3 regions of the Paenibacillus sp. FSL K6-1230 genome follow, and region 3 is predicted to be linked to each of the others. Evidence: predicted binding sites of a transcription regulator. Region 3 holds the regulator's gene; each other region holds the start of a gene.
The links. Region 3 encodes Rex, which represses fermentation and respiration genes when NADH is low (regulators of the CRP and FNR family bind a similar motif). Its sites were predicted from a motif close to TTGTGAAATATTTCACAA; they were not measured.
Positions count from the first base shown of each region.

Region 1: a site for Rex is predicted at 1,511-1,528, ahead of MKX74_RS21125 (DUF1858 domain-containing protein). Genes of this name have one in related genera too.
Region 2: a site for Rex is predicted at 1,071-1,088, ahead of pflB (formate C-acetyltransferase). Genes of this name have one in related genera too.

Region 1 covers NZ_JBBOCK010000001.1:4,798,462-4,801,750, forward strand. Annotated here, with positions in the region: gene MKX74_RS21120 (DUF438 domain-containing protein) at 1-1,120, opposite strand, end outside; gene MKX74_RS21125 (DUF1858 domain-containing protein) at 1,135-1,362, opposite strand; gene MKX74_RS21130 (zinc-ribbon domain-containing protein) at 1,815-3,230, shown strand.
Region 2 covers NZ_JBBOCK010000001.1:3,757,291-3,760,579, reverse strand. Annotated here, with positions in the region: gene adhE (bifunctional acetaldehyde-CoA/alcohol dehydrogenase) at 1-967, shown strand, start outside; gene pflB (formate C-acetyltransferase) at 1,281-3,289, shown strand, end outside.
Region 3 covers NZ_JBBOCK010000001.1:3,549,804-3,553,092, reverse strand. Annotated here, with positions in the region: gene dinG (ATP-dependent DNA helicase DinG) at 1-1,351, shown strand, start outside; gene MKX74_RS15535 (redox-sensing transcriptional repressor Rex) at 1,410-2,063, shown strand; gene MKX74_RS15530 (amidohydrolase) at 2,050-3,289, shown strand, end outside.

The DNA of each region.
Region 1 (3,289 bases), 1.2 Mb from region 3:
CCAGTAGTTTCTCCACGACATGTACGCTTTGTGGTGGATGACAATTTTGCACTGTACGGCCAATTACGGCTTTTGTACGGGCGAAGATCCGTTCCTTACCATGAGAGAAGTAGCGAACAACATCATTCTCATCAATAAAGGTTAGATCCACTGGCAGATGATTCATGATCAGCTCCAGCTGCTGCATGGATAAAATTCCTGTCTCAAAGCGGATGAAGCCCTGTGGAGTCGCACCTTCAGTCTGTGCTGTGCCAGCTTGCTCCGTAGCTGTCTGTGCGTGTGTACCGTCAGAGTCTGCTTGGGACCCTTCCGGCTCCGCCGCTCTGTGAGGAACCCATTCCTGCTCTGGGGCTGTCAGGCAAAAGCCAATTTCCGGGCTTTCATGGGCAATCTTGACCCATTCATCCTCAGTCAGCTTGCCGAGAGCCATCGGGAGCAAGATGTTCTCTTCCTTGAAAATCATCTCGTTGACCTCACGGATCGCTTGCTCCAGCGTGTCCACTACCTCTTGTTGATTGCCCGTATAGTTCGTCAGCATCGCTTTGGCACCCTTGATCATCGCCCGAATGCCGTCATCAATTCCCCACATCACCTTTGTTGGCCCAAAAATTCCGTAGCGCTCCAGGTAAGGGAAGAGCAGATTCTCCTTGCGGCTATAGTGCTTGTCGATGTCCAGCAGCAGATTGAGATCCTCCAGCAGCTTGTATCTGATCTCGTCACTATCCTGTCTGGCGAACTTGTCCTTGTGCAGCTCAATCTGGAAATTAACCAGCTTCTCAATTTCGCGATTTTCCAGCTTGAAGGTGTGTACCGGGTGACCTGGCTGCTCTTCAGGCTTCTCAGACCGGTGAATGTCCTGGATCGATCCCTTGAAGATCGCTGTATGCACAGAGCAAAGGCGTTGCACCTCGGATACAGGAATGCCCTCCTCCGTCATCAAGGCGTGTTCCAGCTCGGAAATCTCCGCCACCGTCACATCACCGACCGCCTCCTCGAAGCGAGCCTTGACCTCCTCGACACTTTTACCAGCATGCAGTTCCTTGATAATCTCCTTCAGCAGCTCCTGACGCTCCGACCGTTCTTTTCCCATCATTTCACGATTATTAATCAGTTCACTCATCTTCGCTCGCCCCTCTATTCTTCAAGTGCAAAGCCTTGCATGGCAAAGGCTTGCCGAACCGTATCTACATCCATCTTTTTCAGCCTCATACCTTTGTTCAAGGTCATGTAACGACCTGCCGTCTGCAGCATGCCTGGAATGGCGATATCACGAAAGCCCAGTTCCATCATGATGTCCTTCACTTCAGGATAACGCTCCACAAGGTGCAATATTGGCTCATTCATGCTTAACGTACGACCCATCTCATCACTCCTGGCTAGCTACCGTATTACGGCAGTCGATATAGGGTTTAACTTTGACTGTCTTTTGTGACTTGAATTAATTGCTTGATGGCTTGCATTCGTTGAGAACATTTCTCACTAACAACTTAACATACGGTGATAAGGTCGATTGTGATTACAATCACAAGTTTTTAGAAATCACAATTTGCACTAAACTGTCGGTTTCACAAGAATATAAGGCTTGGACATGCGGAGGTTAGACATAAGGAGGCCTGTTCGAATATCCTCTAGTAGCTTCTCTGTGTATTTTCTATGCTGACAAGCTTGCAATGTAATGCTATCTTTTTTAGCAATCATTTACTAAAGAAGGATGATTTGCGCTCGAATCCAAGTAGTATTCAAATAATAAAGAAAAAGACCGATATATGAACTGTTATTTTGTATTACACAATTTTCTAATACATACAGTCAGGATGGAGAAGATTAGGTTCTGTAATAGCTGTGGAAAAACCATCATTAAAAGTAGTCGTTTTTGCCATCATTGTGGGGCAGAAATATCAATCCCCGAGCTCAAAGCACCTCCCGAGCCTGTGGGTTCAAAGGAGAGTATTACTGATGTAGTGAAGGTTGAATCTGTTATACCGGTGGAGTCTACACCTGAGGATTTGATCCACCCTTCAGATACACATACCAAGCCCGTAAATGCTTCTAAAGAATCAGCAAAGTCTAATGAGGGGACAAATCGTCACGCTGTGCCAAGTAAGACCCCTCGATCAAAAAAGAAACTGATAGCTATGATCTTGGTCGCTACTGCTGCTCTAATCGTAATCTCTGGTATTGTAACGTCATACCTCTCACAGCAAAAATACACGCATGCCGCATCTCTGATGAGCAGCGGTAATTATGAGCAAGCCATAGAGGAGTTCAAGGATTTAGGAGACTATAAGGATTCGGCAGTGTTATTAGCAAAAAGCAATTATCTGTACGCAACGCAGCTCATCAAGAACAAAGACTATTCGCAGGTTAAGGAGATTATCACTGATTTGGAGCTTTATAAGCATATTCCGGAAGCTAGGCTTCAAATGGACTATCTAGAGGGGCTTGTATCCCTGAACAACTCGGAGTATGCAAAGGCAATCGAGGCATTTGAAAGAAGTGGAGATTATGAAGATAGTAAGCAGCAGCTCATCGAAGCTAAATATCAGTATGGAAAATATCTGATTTCGGGTAATAATTCTGCAAAAGCCCTACCCTTACTTCAAGAAATTAAAGAGCATAGGGACACTGGTACACTCCTTCATGAAGCACAATATTTAGAAGGTATCCGACTTTTCAAAGAAGGGGACCTGACCGAAGCCAAAGCTAGGTTGACTAGCATCGGAGATGACAATTACAAGGATACGAAGAAATATTTAAAGGAGATCGGACTATTAGAGCCTTTCCAAGGTACATGGCAATATGGCTCAGGCCAACAAGTGATATTCTCAGGATTAACTATATATACTGTCACCTGGCCAGGCACATACAAGCAACATGTGTATGATTGGAAGGTTATCATTGAGGGGAATACTGTAAAAAATAATGCTGCCTCAACATTTGTCATTAAAAATGGGAGTTTACATCAATACAGAACGGTTGACGGAGAGACAGACTTAACCGTTTTTAATAAATTAAGCTCCTCAACCACGCTTCCCACCGCCAAAAAATTGCTGGCTCCTGCCATCGGCATGACCGCTCCGGAAGTACGAGAATCCAGTTGGGGAGAGCCTTCAGACATCAATAGGACGACGACTAGCTTCGGTGTGAGCGAGCAATGGGTTTATTCGAATTACTCTGGCTACCGTTTCATTTACTTGGATGATGGCATCGTCACCTCTATTCAGGAATAACATGTTTACCCCAATAAAGCGAATATTCTTTCCCAGCAGACACAAACAACCACTTCACT
Region 2 (3,289 bases), 210 kb from region 3:
CGGTGGCGGTTCGCCAATGGATGCCGCGAAGGGCATGTGGCTATTCTATGAATATCCAGATACTGACTTCCATAACCTGAAGCAAAAATTCATGGATATCCGCAAACGGATCTACAAATATCCGCGTCTGGGCCAAAAAGCCAAGTTCGTAGCAATCCCTACAACATCGGGAACAGGTTCGGAGGTAACATCGTTCGCGGTCATCACTGACAAGGAGCAGGGCAACACCAAGTATCCGCTCGCAGACTATGAGCTGACTCCAGATGTAGCGATCATTGATCCGGTATTCGTATACTCTCTGCCGAAGACAGCTGTTGCTGATACAGGTATGGACGTTCTGACACATGCGATTGAGGCTTATGTGTCTGTCATGGCAAGCGACTACACCGATGGTCTGGCAATCAAAGCGATCCAACTGGTGTTCCAATACCTGGAGCAATCCGCTCTGACTGGCGACAAGCTCGCTAGAGAGAAGATGCACAATGCTTCCACACTGGCAGGTATGGCGTTCGCCAATGCTTTCCTGGGTATTAACCATAGCTTGGCGCACAAATGGGGCGGTCAATATCACACTGCGCATGGACGTACCAACGCAATCCTGATGCCGCACGTCATCCGCTACAACGCGAAGAAGCCGACCAAGTTCGCTTCCTTCCCGAAATATTCAAGCTTCGTAGCGGATGAGCGTTATGCAGAGATCGCTCGCATTCTGGGACTGCCTGCACGCACGACAGAGGAAGGCGTAGATAGCCTGATTGATGCGATCCGCAAATTGAACAAGACGCTTGGAATCGAGGAGTCGTTCCAGCAGCTTGGCTTCGATGCCAAGGACTTCGAATCCCGTGTGGATTATCTGGCTGACCGTGCATTTGAGGATCAATGTACAACAGCGAATCCGAAGCTTCCACTTGTATCGGAACTAGCGGATGTATACCGGAATGCCTTCTACGGACGTTTCAATAAATAATACAAGGGTAATGCTGTTATATACAGCCATTACCAGATGGCTCAGCTCTCCTGCAAAGGGGAGCTGAGCTTGTTACGTAAGTGAAGGGAGGAATTTTTAATATTTGTGATTTTTATCACATACTCAACTGTATCATTAATCTACAATGAAGTTGTAAGACAGATCCCACCGAACACACTAAGGTTGCTGATTGAACCATGTATTCACCTTCCCAGGAATGTGAAAACAGGCACATGAAGGCGGGATCGTTGACAACGGGTATCACACCTTCAAAGCCCGAAGTCATAACAGACAACTAAACGGAGGGATTCACATGTCGGTGATTGAGAAAACATTACAAGAGCAACAATCGGGATGGCGCGGTTTCAAAAATGGTAAATGGTCCAGAGAAGTCAATGTAAATGACTTTATCGAACTGAACATTACACCATATCATGAAGATGAGAAATTCCTTGTGGGACCTACATCAAATACTACAGCTTTGTGGGATATTATCTCCGATCTGACGAAGAAGGAACTGGCTAACGGCGGCGTACTGGATGTGGATGTGAACACTCCATCTACCATTACTTCCCACAAACCAGGATACATTGATCAAGCCAAGGAACAAATCGTCGGTGTACAGACAGACGCACCATTCAAGCGTTCCCTGCAACCATTCGGCGGCATTCGGATGATGATCGATGCATGTAAAGCTTATGGATTTGAAGTACCACAAAACATTGTTGACATATTCACCCATATTCGCAAAACTCATAACCAGGGTGTATTTGATGCCTATACAGATGAAATGAGAGCAGCCCGTAAGGCTGGGATCATCACAGGTCTTCCAGATGCTTATGGCCGTGGCCGGATTATCGGTGACTATCGCCGGGTAGCACTATATGGAACAGACTTCTTGGTTCAAGACAAAAAAGGACAATTGAAGAGTCTTGAAGTTGACGCGATGGAAGAGGATGTTATCCGTCTGCGTGAAGAAATCTCCGAGCAAATCCGTGCACTGAATGAATTGAAGCAAATGGCAGCAGAGCATGGTCTTGATATCTCCAAGCCAGCCTTGAACGCCAAGGAAGCTTTCCAATGGGTGTACTTCGGTTACCTGGCTGCCATCAAGGAGCAGAACGGTGCAGCAATGTCGCTGGGACGCGTATCCTCTTTCTTGGATATCTACACTCAGCGTGATCTGGCAGAAGGTGTACTGACTGAGGAACAAGCACAAGAGCTGGTTGACCATTTCGTCATGAAGCTCCGTATTGTGAAATTCCTGCGTACACCTGACTATAACGAGTTGTTCAGTGGTGACCCAACGTGGGTAACTGAATCCATCGGCGGCATGTCCGTCACTGGTGAGACTCGAGTAACGAAGAACAGCTTCCGCTTCCTGCATACCCTGTACAATCTGGGACCTGCACCTGAGCCGAACCTCACTGTACTGTGGTCCGAGAAGCTGCCTGAAGCCTTCAAGAAATACTGTGCTAAAGTATCCATCGAGACTAGCTCCATTCAATATGAAAATGATGATCTGATGCGTCCGATCTATGGTGACGACTACGGTATCGCTTGCTGCGTATCCGCTATGAAGATTGGTAAGCAAATGCAATTCTTCGGAGCTCGTGCTAACCTGGCTAAAGCCCTGTTGTATGCAATCAATGGCGGTGTGGATGAGAAATCCGGTGCTCAGGTAGGTCCTGAATTCCCTGCAATCACTGGCGAAGTGCTGGACTACCAAGAGGTTATGAAACGCTTCAAGCCAATGATGGAATGGCTGGCCAAATTGTACATGAATACATTGAACGTCATTCACTACATGCACGACAAGTACAGCTACGAGCGCATTGAGATGGCGCTGCACGACCGTGATATTCTGCGTACGATGGCATGTGGTATCGCAGGTCTGTCGGTAGCCGCTGACTCCCTGAGCGCTATCAAATTCGCTAAAGTAAAACCGATTCGCAATGAAAAAGGCATCGCAGTGGACTTCGAGATTGAAGGCGAGTTCCCTTGCTATGGTAACAACGACGATCGCGTCGACAGCATTGCAGTAGAGCTTGTTGAGTCCTTCATGAGCATGATCCGCAAGCATAAAGCATACCGTAATGCATTACCTACCCAATCGGTATTGACCATTACCTCCAACGTGGTATATGGCAAGAAGACTGGTACTACACCTGATGGTCGTAAAGCAGGTGAACCATTCGCACCTGGTGCGAACCCAATGCATGGTCGTGACAAGAAAGGTGCGTTGGCATCCCTGAGCTCTGTAGCGAAGCTGCCATATGAGCACAGCCTGGACGGTATCTCCAATACCTTCTCCATCGTGCC
Region 3 (3,289 bases):
AGGTCAATTGCCAGCGCTACGGCAAATGCTGAATCAATCCGGTATGGAACAGGCCACTGGCTGGTCTTCCACGATTGACAGCATGTATGGTGAGGCTGTGGAGGCGAAGGAAGCATGGGATAAGCTGAGCGAGATGCTATTCGCAATGCTGCCTGAGCGCTCGGATGCCTCGCCGGGAGAGAGTGGGCAATTCTCGTCACGCCTGAAGCCATCTGACAAGCCCAAGGGCTGGTCAGATGCTGGGGCACTGGAGCAGCAGATCTATTTGATCCTCGGCGAGCTCATTCGTCAAGGAGACAGGCTACTACAGGAAGTGGAGGATGAGCTGGAGGATTTCGGCACAGAGAGCCTCATGATTGATCTGAAGGGACTGTTCAAGGATCTGGCTGGCTTCCGTGAGAATCTACGCTTCTTCATGAAAATGGAGGATGAGACTACGGTATACTGGCTGGAGGCAAGCGGTCAGTTCCGCAGTAAATCCCTGCAATTTTATGCAGTTCCGGTGGATGTCAGTCGTCAGCTGAAGGAGATGTTTTTTGATAAGAAGAGCAGTGTGGTATTAACTTCTGCGACACTCTCGGTCGACAAATCCTTTCAGTACATGATAGACCAATTAGGGCTACAGGAAGCGGCTGACACCGGCAGGCTTCTTACGTCGATGCTGCCATCTCCTTTCAATTACAGAGAGCAGGCACTTCTCGTCATCCCACGGGATTTTCCAAGTGTCAAGGGTAGCATCGGTGATGAGTTGTTCGTAAGTACGCTGGTGCAGTCCCTGAGTAAGGCAGCTCAGGCAACCAAAGGAAGAATGCTTGTGCTGTTCACTTCCTATCGTATGCTTCGGCAGGTGCATGAGCCGCTCAAAGAATCGCTGGCAGCCAGTGACATTACGGTGCTCGGTCAGGGTGTAGACAGTGGAAGTCGTTCGAGGTTAACTCGCAGATTTCAGGAGGCCAAGTCGGCCGTATTGCTAGGTACAAGCAGCTTCTGGGAAGGGGTCGATATTCCTGGGGATGCACTGACCTGCCTTGCCATCGTTCGTCTGCCATTCCAGCCGCCCAATCAGCCGTTATTGGAGGCCAAGAGTGAGCTGCTGCGTCAGCAGAACAAGAATCCATTCATGCAGCTATCCGTGCCGCAGGCTGTCATACGGTTCAAGCAGGGCTTTGGTCGTCTGGTCAGAACAGGACAGGATCGTGGCGTGGTCATTCTCTATGATACGCGAGTGCTGGAGTCATATTACGGGAAGCATTTCCTGTATTCACTTCCAGGACCCAAGATGGAGCATATGCCAACTACGCAGATGGTTCCGCGAATCGCGGATTGGCTTCATGAGCCGGTACAAGGATAAATTTTGTTCAAATTAGAATGTAAAGTTATACAGACCGTTGTGACTAGGAGGAGCAAGTATGAAATCGGATAAAATCTCGGAAGCCGTCGTTCGTAGGCTCCCTGTTTACCTAAGATATTTGAATGAGCTGCAAAAGCGTGAAATCTCTACGGTGTCCTCGCAGGAACTGGGCCAGAAGCTGGATCTGAATCCGGCCCAGATCCGCAAGGATCTTGCGTATTTTGGTGACTTTGGACGAAAGGGCATTGGCTATGATGTCACCTATCTGATTGAGATTATTCGTCATATACTCAAAATCGATCAGCAGATTAACGTAGCTTTGGTTGGGGCAGGTAATCTCGGGCAAGCGTTGTCCAACTATAATGCATATCTGAAGGACAATATGAAGATTGTAGCCGTATTCGATGCTCTACCTACCAAGGTTGGAACGAAGATTAACACGCTGCAGGTACAGCCTATGGAAGAGCTGAAGGAGACGGTTGAGCGGCTAAATATCCGAATCGGGATTATTACTGTGCCGGATTTTGAAGCACAACGTGTTGCTGATCTGATGATTGACAGCGGCATCGAAGCTATCCTGAACTTTGCGCCTACGATCCTCAAGGCTCCACGGCACATTCGTATTCACGCGACAGATTTTACGACAGATTTGCTGAGCCTGGCTTATTATTTGGAGGATGGAAAGGAAGAGAAGGAACATGACAAGCAATAAATGGATGATCAAAAACGGACATTTTGCAGTGAACGGGCAAGATGCTGGTGTCATTGAAGGCTGTATGATTATAGAGGATAGCCGAATTACATATATCGGACCGACCATCCCCGATGGAGAAGAGAATACTCCTGTTGTCGATGGCAAAGGCCTGCTGTTCCTTCCTGGACTTGTGAATACACATGGTCATGCGGCTATGTCGTTGCTGCGTGGTTATGGAGATGATATGGTGCTACAACAATGGCTGCAGGAAAAAATGTGGCCCATGGAGGGGAAATTCACCTCTACGGATGTATATTGGGGTACCTCCCTGTCGGTGCTTGAGATGCTTAAGGGAGGTACGACGACATTCCTGGACATGTATGATCACATGGATGAGGTCGCCAAAGTCGCTGAGCAGTCCGGTATTCGTGCCTGTCTGATGCGTGGAGCCATCGGTCTATGTTCAGAGGAAGAGCAGCGGATGAAGCTTAATGAAGCGGTTGCTTTTGCAAAAAATTGGCATGGCAAGGCGGACGGACGCATTACAACGATGATGTCTCCGCACTCTCCTTATACATGTCCACCAGCCTTCATCGAGCAGTTCGTTCAGGCTGCTCATGATCTGAACCTTCCGCTCCACACACACATGTCAGAGACGCTCGCAGAAGTAGAGCAGAATGTAAGAGAGTATGGTGCACGTCCAGTAGAGCATCTTCAGAAGCTTGGTTTCTTCTCCAGACCATCGCTGGTCGCCCATGCTGTTCATTTGAACGACGAGGAGGTTCAGGTGCTTGCACAGTATGACGTGGGTGTGTCTCACAATCCAGGCAGCAACCTGAAGCTGGCAAGCGGTGTAGCCAGAGTGCCAGATCTACTTCGTGCAGGCGTCAAGGTGTCCTTGGGCACGGACGGACCAGCCAGCAATAACAATCTGGATATGTTCGAGGAAATGCGTCTGGCTGCGCTTATTCATAAAGGTGTGTCTGGCGATCCTACAGCCGTACCGGCAGCTGAGGCGTTGCGGATGACGACAGAGTACGGTGCAGTTTCGATTGGGCTGAAGGAAGTAGGAGTCTTGGCAGCGGGCAACAAGGCAGACTTTATTGCGCTGGACATGGATCAGCCACATTTCCTGCCTCGTACGGATCTCATCTCGCATGCAGTCTATTCTGCGAGTGCCAAGGACGTTGTGCATGTGTGGGTAGATGGCAAGCAAGTGCTTAAGGATGGAAGCTGCCTCACAC